DNA from 3 places in the Streptomyces sp. NPDC045956 genome. Region 3 is predicted to be linked to each of the others. Evidence: predicted binding sites of a transcription regulator. Region 3 holds the regulator's gene; each other region holds the start of a gene.
What was found. The regulator HrcA, encoded in region 3, represses chaperone genes, less so after heat shock. The targets are predictions, from matches to a motif close to TTNGCACTCNGNNNNNCNGAGTGCNAA.

Region 1 (3,248 bases), on a different contig from region 3:
CAGACCGACACCGGCGGCGGCGCGGCGGGCGTAGTACGACACCACGTCGTCGCCGGGGACGCCGCCCGGGGAGAACATCCGGGTCATCGGGGCCATGGCGATCCGGTTCGGCACGGTCAGGCCGTTGAGGGTGACGGGCCGGGCGAGGACCTGCGCGGCGCGCGAGGCGGTGTCGGAGGCGGTGACGGTCACGTGGGGGCTCCTTCGGAGGTACCGGTCAGTATGTGCATGCGCATGCACCCACCGGCGCCAACAGGGCCGCTCGTCGCCCGCATTCCGACGGGCCGCCATGAGTGGCCCAGGTCACATCCGTCCGGGAGGAGTCGGGGAGCGGAAACGCCCGAGGGCGGCGCCCCCCTGTCGGGGAGTGCCGCCCTCGGTCCGTAGGACGGTTGATCGACCGGAGCCGATCAGAAGTCCATGTCACCGCCCGGCATGCCGCCCGGGGCGCCGCCCGCGGCGGCCTTCTCCGGCTTGTCGGCGATGACGGCCTCGGTGGTGAGGAACAGCGCGGCGATGGAGGCGGCGTTCTGCAGGGCAGAGCGCGTCACCTTCGCCGGGTCGATGATGCCCTCGGCGATCATGTCGACGTACTCACCGGTCGCGGCGTTCAGACCGTGGCCGACGGTGAGGTTGCGGACCTTCTCCACGACGACGCCGCCCTCGAGACCACCGTTGACGGCGATCTGCTTGAGCGGGGCCTCCAGGGCGAGCTTCACGGCGTTGGCGCCGGTCGCCTCGTCACCCGTCAGCTCCAGCTTCTCGAAGACCTGGGAGGCCTGGAGCAGGGCCACGCCACCACCGGCGACGATGCCCTCCTCGACGGCCGCCTTCGCGTTGCGAACGGCGTCCTCGATGCGGTGCTTGCGCTCCTTGAGCTCGACCTCGGTGGCGGCACCGGCCTTGATGACGGCCACGCCGCCGGCCAGCTTCGCCAGGCGCTCCTGGAGCTTCTCGCGGTCGTAGTCCGAGTCGCTGTTCTCGATCTCGGCGCGGATCTGGTTGACGCGGCCGTTGACCTGGTCGGTCGAGCCGGCGCCGTCGACGATGGTGGTCTCGTCCTTGGTGATGACGACCTTGCGGGCGCGGCCCAGGAGGTCCAGGGTCGCGTTCTCCAGCTTGAGGCCGACCTCCTCGGAGATGACCTCGCCGCCCGTGAGGATGGCGATGTCGCCGAGCATGGCCTTGCGGCGGTCGCCGAAGCCCGGGGCCTTGACGGCGACGGACTTGAAGGTGCCGCGGATCTTGTTGACGACCAGGGTCGACAGGGCCTCGCCCTCGACGTCCTCGGCGATGATCAGCAGCGGCTTGCCCGACTGCATGACCTTCTCCAGGAGCGGCAGCAGGTCCTTGACGTTGCCGATCTTGGAGTTGGCGATCAGGATGTACGGGTCGTCGAGCGACGCCTCCATACGCTCCATGTCGGTGGCGAAGTACGCCGAGATGTAGCCCTTGTCGAAGCGCATACCCTCGGTGAGCTCCAGCTCCAGACCGAAGGTCTGGGACTCCTCGACGGTGATGACGCCTTCCTTGCCGACCTTGTCCATGGCCTCGGCGATCAGCTCGCCGATCTGGGTGTCGGCGGCGGAGATGGAGGCCGTGGAGGCGATCTGCTCCTTGGTCTCGACGTCCTTCGCCTGCTCCAGCAGGGCGGCGGAGACGGCCTCGACGGCCTTCTCGATGCCGCGCTTCAGGGCCATCGGGTTGGCGCCGGCCGCGACGTTGCGCAGGCCTTCCTTGACCAGGGCCTGGGCGAGAACGGTCGCGGTGGTCGTACCGTCACCGGCGACGTCGTCCGTCTTCTTGGCGACTTCCTTGACCAGCTCGGCGCCGATCTTCTCGTACGGGTCCTCGAGCTCGATCTCCTTGGCGATGGAGACACCATCGTTGGTGATCGTGGGGGCGCCCCACTTCTTCTCGAGGACGACGTTGCGGCCCTTGGGGCCGAGCGTCACCTTGACGGCGTCCGCGAGCTGGTTCATGCCGCGCTCGAGGCCGCGCCGTGCCTCCTCGTCGAACGCGATGATCTTGGCCATGTGAAGTGGTCCCTCCAGGACTGGGGGTGATTCCTTCGGACCGCGCCCGCGCCCGCGACGGACGGCTCGCCGGCCTTGTGGTTCCTTCCCCACCCGGCCTGCGGGCCTCACCGACCCGGTCCTTCGTTGTCACTCTCACCTTCAGAGTGCTAACGCCAATGATTAGCACTCGCCCCCATCGAGTGCAAGCGCCTTCGGGGGATCGGCCCGGCCGCTCAGCCCCCGGCGAACACCGGTGCGCCCCGGCGCGGACAGGCCCGTGCCCCGGCGCGGACAGCCCGAAGGGCCCGCACCTCCGGGGAGGTGCGGGCCCTTCGGAGAAGAACCGTTCGCTTTGCGTGGCCGGACGTCTCAGGCGCTGAGGCGAACCATGTCGGCCTGCGGGCCCTTCTGACCCTGCGAGATCTCGAACTCGACCCGCTGGCCTTCTTCGAGGGTGCGGTAGCCGTCCATCTGAATCGCGCTGTAGTGGACGAAAACATCCGCACCACCGTCGACCGCGATGAAGCCGTACCCCTTCTCCGCGTTGAACCACTTGACGGTGCCCTGAGCCATGCCTAACTCCCCTATTACTGGCCCTTGCACAGATCCGCACTTCGCGGACCCGGGTCAGACCTCGCCCCCCACGACTGGGGGCGTGCGCCGGAACGCGTCGACCGCGGCTGAATGTATCTGTCCAACTGCCGTCTGCAACAGGTCAATCGGACGAGAAATCCGGACGCACCCGGTCCGCAATGTGGCGAGAATTCGCCTGAATTCGGGTCAAGTCGGGGCACGCAAAGGGCACAAAAGCCGCGAAATACGCCCACACTTTGGCTACATCTTGTCGGGCGCCGGGCAGGAATTCGAGATTCCCGATCTTTCGATCGGGAGCGCGTTCCCCAACCCTACCGCGCTCAATCCCATGGAATTGCCCCCTCCGCTTCTCTCACGGAGGGGGCAATTCGATGAACGCTGCGTCACCTCAATTACCGATGGTAACGGCGGGGGCGGGTCAGCCGCCGGCGACCGCCGGGATGATGGAGACGCCCGCGCCGTCGGGGGTGGCGGTCTCCAGGCCCTGCTCGAAGCGGACGTCGTCGTCGTTGACGTAGACGTTGACGAAGCGGCGCAGCTTGCCCTGGTCGTCCAGGACGCGGGCGGCGATGCCCGTGTGGTTCTTCTCCAGGTCGGCGATGACCTCACCGAGGTTCGTACCGTCGGCGGCGACCT
Region 2 (3,248 bases), on a different contig from region 3:
ACTACAACCGCGACACCCTGCGCGCGGCGAAGGCCTGCGGCATCAGATACGCCCCGATCTGGAACGAGGAGGTCTTCGCCGACCGCTGGGACTACCGGGAGTGGGACCGGGAGATCCACCCCGGTGACATCGTCCTCAGCCACTTCCGGGGCGAGGACGACTGGGACGGCACCATGCGCGACATGGTCCGCGAGTTCCTCGACAAGGTCACCGCCGAGGGATACGCGGTGGCCCGGCTGGAGGACTACCTGTGAGGCGCGGGCGGTTCCGGACGGCCGGGGCCGCCCTGGCCGCCGTACTCCTCACCGGCTGCGCCCAGTTCGCCGGCCCCGCGCAGCACCCGGCGGCCGGCGAGCCCGCCCAGGGCGGCGACCGCGGGCAGAACCTGCCGCCCGTCGTGGACCACGTCCGCACCACCGACCGGGTCGTCTTCCTCACCTTCGAGGACAGCGCCGAGCGGGACCCCCGTCTCGCCGCCCTCATCCGCGAACGGCGCCTCCCGGTCACCCTGTTCCTCACCGACACGGTCACCGGACCCGCCTACGGCCACTTCGCGCGGCTCCGCTCGGTCGGCGCGAGCCTCCAGAACCACACCCTCGACCACCGCTCCCTGCGCGGCCTGCCGCACGCGGGCCAGCGCGCCGAGATCTGCGGCCAGCAGACCAAGCTCACGGCCCGCTTCGGTGTCCGCCCCCACCTCTTCCGCCCGCCCTACGGCACGTACGACACCACGACGCTGCGGGCCGCCGCCGACTGCGGCATCGCGGCAGTCGTCCTGTGGCGCGCGTCCCTGGAGGCCGACGGCGCCCTCGCCTACACGCGCGGCGAGCACCGCCTCCATCCCGGCGACATCGTGACCGTCGCCCCGGACGACCCGACGGGCCGGAACCTGCGCGACCGCACGGCGCGTCTGCTGGCCACCATCGCGGAGCAGGGGCTGAGGGTGGGGCGGCTGGAGGACTACCTGTAGGGCGAGGTCGCTCGGGCCGGGAGCGGGCGGGCCCGGCGCCGTCGCGGGGTGCCCACCTGGGCCGGCGGGTACGAAAAACCGCCGACGCGCCGTCTGCATTGGCACTCCGCTTGACCGAGTGCTAATCGCGGTCATAGTCTCGGCTCTGGCACTCACCACTGGAGAGTGCCAACACAGCGACGGGCAGGTCCGGCACCCGCGACGACGGATCCACCTGGTCGCCACCTCAGACAGTTAACCCCGTGAGATCTCCGAAGGGGGAGGTCGGATCGTGACGACCACCAGCTCCAAGGTTGCCATCAAGCCGCTCGAGGACCGCATCGTGGTCCAGCCGCTCGACGCCGAGCAGACCACGGCCTCGGGCCTGGTCATTCCGGACACCGCCAAGGAGAAGCCCCAGGAGGGCGTCGTCCTGGCCGTCGGCCCGGGCCGCTTCGAGGACGGCAACCGTCTTCCGCTCGACGTCAGCGTCGGCGACGTCGTGCTCTACAGCAAGTACGGCGGCACCGAGGTGAAGTACAACGGCGAGGAGTACCTCGTCCTCTCGGCCCGCGACGTGCTCGCGATCGTCGAGAAGTAGAAGCGGCTCTTCACTTCACCGAAGTACCTGGCTTCTCATCTGCGCCCCTGGCTCCCGCGACCTTTAACAAGCCGGGCGCCCGGGGCGCATTTGCCGTATAACCCCAAGATTTCCGGAAGAGGGCTCACGCTCCCATGGCGAAGATCCTGAAGTTCGACGAGGACGCCCGTCGCGCCCTCGAGCGCGGCGTCAACAAGCTTGCCGACACGGTCAAGGTGACGATCGGCCCCAAGGGCCGCAACGTCGTCATCGACAAGAAGTTCGGCGCCCCCACCATCACCAACGACGGTGTCACGATCGCCCGCGAGGTCGAGATCGAGGACCCGTACGAGAACCTCGGCGCGCAGCTGGTGAAGGAGGTGGCGACCAAGACCAACGACGTGGCGGGTGACGGTACGACCACCGCCACCGTGCTGGCCCAGGCCCTGGTCCGCGAGGGCCTGCGCAACGTCGCCGCCGGTGCCTCCCCGGCGCTGCTGAAGAAGGGCATCGACGCGGCCGTCGCCGCCGTGTCCGAGGACCTCCTCGCCACCGCGCGCCCGATCGACGAGAAGTCCGACATCGCCGCCGTGGCCGCGCTGTCCGCCCAGGACCAGCAGGTCGGCGAGCTGATCGCCGAGGCGATGGACAAGGTCGGCAAGGACGGTGTCATCACCGTCGAGGAGTCCAACACCTTCGGTCTGGAGCTGGACTTCACCGAGGGCATGGCCTTCGACAAGGGCTACCTGTCGCCGTACTTCGTCACGGACCAGGAGCGTATGGAGGCCGTCCTCGACGACCCCTACATCCTCATCAACCAGGGCAAGATCTCCTCGATCGGCGACCTGCTGCCGCTGCTGGAGAAGGTCATCCAGGCCGGCGCCTCGAAGCCGCTGCTGATCATCGCCGAGGACCTGGAGGGCGAGGCCCTCTCCACCCTCGTCGTCAACAAGATCCGCGGCACCTTCAACGCCGTCGCCGTCAAGGCCCCCGGCTTCGGCGACCGCCGCAAGGCGATGCTCCAGGACATGGCCGTCCTCACCGGCGCCACCGTCATCTCCGAGGAGGTCGGCCTCAAGCTCGACCAGGTCGGCCTCGAGGTGCTCGGCACCGCTCGCCGCATCACCGTCACCAAGGACGACACCACGATCGTCGACGGTGCCGGCAAGCGCGACGAGGTCGAGGGCCGCATCGCCCAGATCAAGGCCGAGATCGAGTCCACCGACTCCGACTGGGACCGCGAGAAGCTCCAGGAGCGCCTCGCGAAGCTGGCCGGCGGCGTGTGCGTGATCAAGGTCGGCGCCGCCACCGAGGTGGAGCTGAAGGAGCGCAAGCACCGTCTGGAGGACGCCATCTCCGCGACCCGCGCCGCGGTCGAGGAGGGCATCGTCTCCGGTGGTGGCTCCGCGCTGGTCCACGCCGTCAAGGTCCTCGAGGGCAACCTCGGCAAGACCGGCGACGAGGCCACCGGTGTCGCGGTCGTCCGCCGCGCCGCCGTCGAGCCGCTGCGCTGGATCGCCGAGAACGCCGGCCTGGAGGGCTACGTCATCACCTCCAAGGTCGCCGAGCTGGACAAGGGCCAGGGCTTCAACGCCGCCACCGGCGAGTACGGCGACCTGGTCAAGGCCGGCGTCATCGACCCGGTGAAGGTCACCCGCTCCGCCCTGGAGAACGCCGCCTCCATCGCCTCCCTCCTCCTGACGACCGAGACCCTGGTCG
Region 3 (3,248 bases):
GAAGCCCAGCCCTCCCGCCTCGCAGACCGCGGCGGCGAGCTGCGGCACGGAGACGCCGCCCGCCATGGGCGCCTGCACGATCGGGTAGGGGAAGAGATCGGTCAGTGCGGAGGACATGACGGCATGTTGTCACGTCCTCCGAACAAGTCCGAATCCGGGCGTCCGTCGGCATACGCCAGGAGCATCCGCACCACGGAGCCCCTGGCGAGCCTCGCGTCACCGCCCGTTGAAGGCGTCCTTCAGACGGGAGAACAGCCCCTGCTGACCCGGCTGGAACTGCCCCTGCGGGCGCTCCTCGCCCCGCAGCTTGGCCAGCTCGCGCAGGACGCGCTCCTGCTCGGTGTCGAGCTTGGTGGGCGTGGTGACCTCGACGTGGACGATGAGGTCGCCCCGGCCGCCGCCGCGCAGGTGGGTGACGCCGCGGCCGTGCAGCGGGATCGACTGGCCGGACTGGGTGCCCGGGCGGATGTCGACCTCCTCCATGCCGTCGAGGGTCTCCAGCGGCACCTTGGTGCCGAGGGCCGCCGCCGTCATCGGGATGGTGACCGTGCAGTGCAGGTCGTCGCCGCGGCGCTGGAAGGTGGAGTGCGGCAGCTCGTGGATCTCGACGTACAGGTCGCCGGCGGGGCCGCCGCCGGGGCCGACCTCGCCCTCGCCCGCGAGCTGGATCCGCGTGCCGTTGTCGACGCCGGCCGGGATCTTCACGGTCAGCGTGCGCCGGGAGCGCACCCGGCCGTCGCCCGCGCACTCCGGGCACGGGGTCGGGACCACGGTGCCGAAGCCCTGGCACTGGGGGCAGGGCCGGGAGGTCATGACCTGGCCCAGGAAGGACCGGGTGACCTGCGAGACCTCACCGCGGCCACGGCACATGTCACAGGTCTGGGCCGAGGTGCCGGGGGCCGCGCCCTCGCCGTTGCAGGTGTTGCAGACGACGGCCGTGTCGACCTGGATGTCCTTGGTCGTGCCGAAGGCGGCCTCGTCCAGCTCGATCTCGATGCGGATCATCGCGTCCTGGCCCCGGCGGGTGCGCGAGCGCGGTCCGCGCTGCGACGCCGTGCCGAAGAACGCGTCCATGATGTCCGAGAAGTTCCCGAAGCCACCCGCGCCGAAGCCGCCCGCACCGCCGGCGGCCTGCGAGAGGGGGTCGCCCCCGAGGTCGTAGACCTGCTTCTTCTGCGGGTCCGAGAGCACCTCGTAGGCGGCGTTGATCTCCTTGAACCGCTCCTGGGTCTTCGGATCGGGGTTGACGTCCGGGTGCAGCTCGCGGGCGAGCCTCCGGAACGCCTTCTTGATCTCGTCCTGGGAAGCGTCGCGGCGCACGCCGAGTACGGCGTAGTAGTCCGTGGCCACCTAAGACTCCGCCAGGATCTGTCCGACGTACCGTGCCACTGCGCGTACCGCTCCCATCGTTCCCGGGTAGTCCATGCGGGTCGGTCCGACCACGCCGAGCTTGGCAACCGCCTCGCCGCCCGAACCGTAGCCCACCGACACGACGGACGTGGAGTTGAGTCCCTCGTGGGCGTTCTCGTGACCGATACGGACGGTCACACCCGGATCCTTCGCCTCGCCGAGCAGCTTGAGGAGCACGACCTGCTCCTCCAGCGCCTCGAGGACGGGTCGGATCACCAAGGGGAAGTCGTGCCCGAAGCGGGTCAGATTGGCGGTGCCGCCGATCATGAGCCGCTCCTCGTTCTCCTCGACCAGCGTCTCCAGCAGGGTGGAGAGCACCGTGGAGACCGTACCGCGATCCTCGGCCTCGAAGGCCTCGGGGAGATCCTCGACCAGACTCGGCACGTCCGTGAAACGGCGGCCCGCGACCCGGCTGTTGAGCCGCGCGCGCAGGTCCGCCAGGGACGACTCCCCGAACGGCGCCGGGCAGTCGACCATCCGCTGCTCGACCCGCCCGGTGTCCGTGATCAGCACCAGCATCAGGCGCGCGGGCGCCAGCGCCAGCAGCTCCACGTGCCGCACGGTCGAGCGGGTCAGCGAGGGGTACTGCACGACGGCGACCTGCCGGGTCAGCTGCGCGAGCAGCCGCACCGTACGGGCCACCACGTCGTCGAGGTCGACGGCGCCCTCCAGGAAGTTCTGGATGGCACGCCGCTCGGGCGCGGTCATCGGCTTGACGCCGGCCAGCTTGTCGACGAAGAGCCGGTAGCCCTTGTCGGTGGGGATGCGCCCGGCGCTGGTGTGCGGCTGGGCGATGAACCCCTCGTCCTCCAGGGCCGCCATGTCATTGCGCACGGTGGCCGGGGAGACGCCGAGGTTGTGCCGCTCGGTGAGGGCCTTGGAACCGACCGGCTCCTCGGTGCCGACGTAGTCCTGGACGATGGCGCGCAGCACCTTCAGCCTGCGTTCACTGAGCATCGCGCACACCTCCAGAAGTCGTCCGCCCGGTGTTCCTCCTGGCACTCACCGTGGACGAGTGCCAGACTTCCCCGGCCCAGTGTACGGCCGTGGGGTACGCCCCCGGCAAGGCCGGGCCGCGCCGCCGTGCGCGCGGGTGCCGCACCGCTAGGGCCTCTCTGACGCGAGAGTGCGTGCGTGGCGTCACGAGGCAGGCGGGAATCGTCAGACAGGCCCTAGCGTCGCCGTCGTGACAGTGACTTGGGAAGACCTGGGATGGGAGCGGCTGGCCGACGGGGTGGGCCGGTGCCGGCTGCCGGTGTGGGACTGCACGGCGGGGCTGGTCGTCGGCGCGGGCACGGCACTGGTCGTGGACACCGGGTCGAGCCTCGGGGAGGGCGCCCGGGTGCGTGCGCAGGCACGGCGGCTCGCCGGTCACCGTGTGACGCATCTCGCGCTGACCCACCCGCACTTCGACCACGTCTTCGGCGCGGCGGCCTTCGCGGGCGTGGAGGTCCACGGCGCGGCGGGCGTCGGGGCGGTGTTCGCGCCGGGCGGACGGGGGCGGGAGGCGCTGCGTGCGGACGCGGTGGCGGAGGGGCTGGACGCGGGGGCGGCCGAGGAGGCGGCCGACGCGCTCGTCCGCGTCCACCGCGAGGTCGACGGCGCGTACCCGCTCGACCTGGGCGGCGGCCGGCGGGTGCTGCTGGCCGACGTGGGGCCGGGGCACACCGGCCAGGACCTCGCGGTGCTGGTGCCGGGTGATCCGCCGGTCGTGTTCTGCGGCGACCTGGTCGAGGAGTCCGGCGAGCCGCAGGCGGGCCCGGACGCCGTGCCCGCGCGCTGGCCGGCCGCCCTGGACCGGCTGCTCGCCCTGGGCGGTGCGGACGCGCTGTACGTGC

Region 1: groL (chaperonin GroEL) is a predicted target of HrcA. The motif match lies at 2,199-2,225, and genes of this name have one in related genera.
Region 2: groES (co-chaperone GroES) is a predicted target of HrcA. The motif match lies at 1,069-1,095, and genes of this name have one in related genera.

Annotation. Positions count from the first base shown of each region.
Region 1 is NZ_JBWKKZ010000011.1:149,834-153,081, reverse strand. Features, by position in the region: gene AC07FV_RS27030 (NADH:flavin oxidoreductase) at 1-192, opposite strand, end outside; gene groL (chaperonin GroEL) at 411-2,036, opposite strand; gene AC07FV_RS27020 (cold-shock protein) at 2,388-2,591, opposite strand; gene AC07FV_RS27015 (MoaD/ThiS family protein) at 3,031-3,248, opposite strand, start outside.
Region 2 is NZ_JBWKKZ010000012.1:88,655-91,902, forward strand. Features, by position in the region: gene AC07FV_RS28235 (polysaccharide deacetylase family protein) at 1-254, shown strand, start outside; gene AC07FV_RS28240 (polysaccharide deacetylase family protein) at 251-970, shown strand; gene groES (co-chaperone GroES) at 1,242-1,550, shown strand; gene groL (chaperonin GroEL) at 1,685-3,248, shown strand, end outside.
Region 3 is NZ_JBWKKZ010000001.1:504,065-507,312, reverse strand. Features, by position in the region: gene AC07FV_RS02175 (nitronate monooxygenase) at 1-117, opposite strand, end outside; gene dnaJ (molecular chaperone DnaJ) at 217-1,350, opposite strand; gene hrcA (heat-inducible transcriptional repressor HrcA) at 1,351-2,367, opposite strand; gene AC07FV_RS02160 (MBL fold metallo-hydrolase) at 2,597-3,248, shown strand, end outside.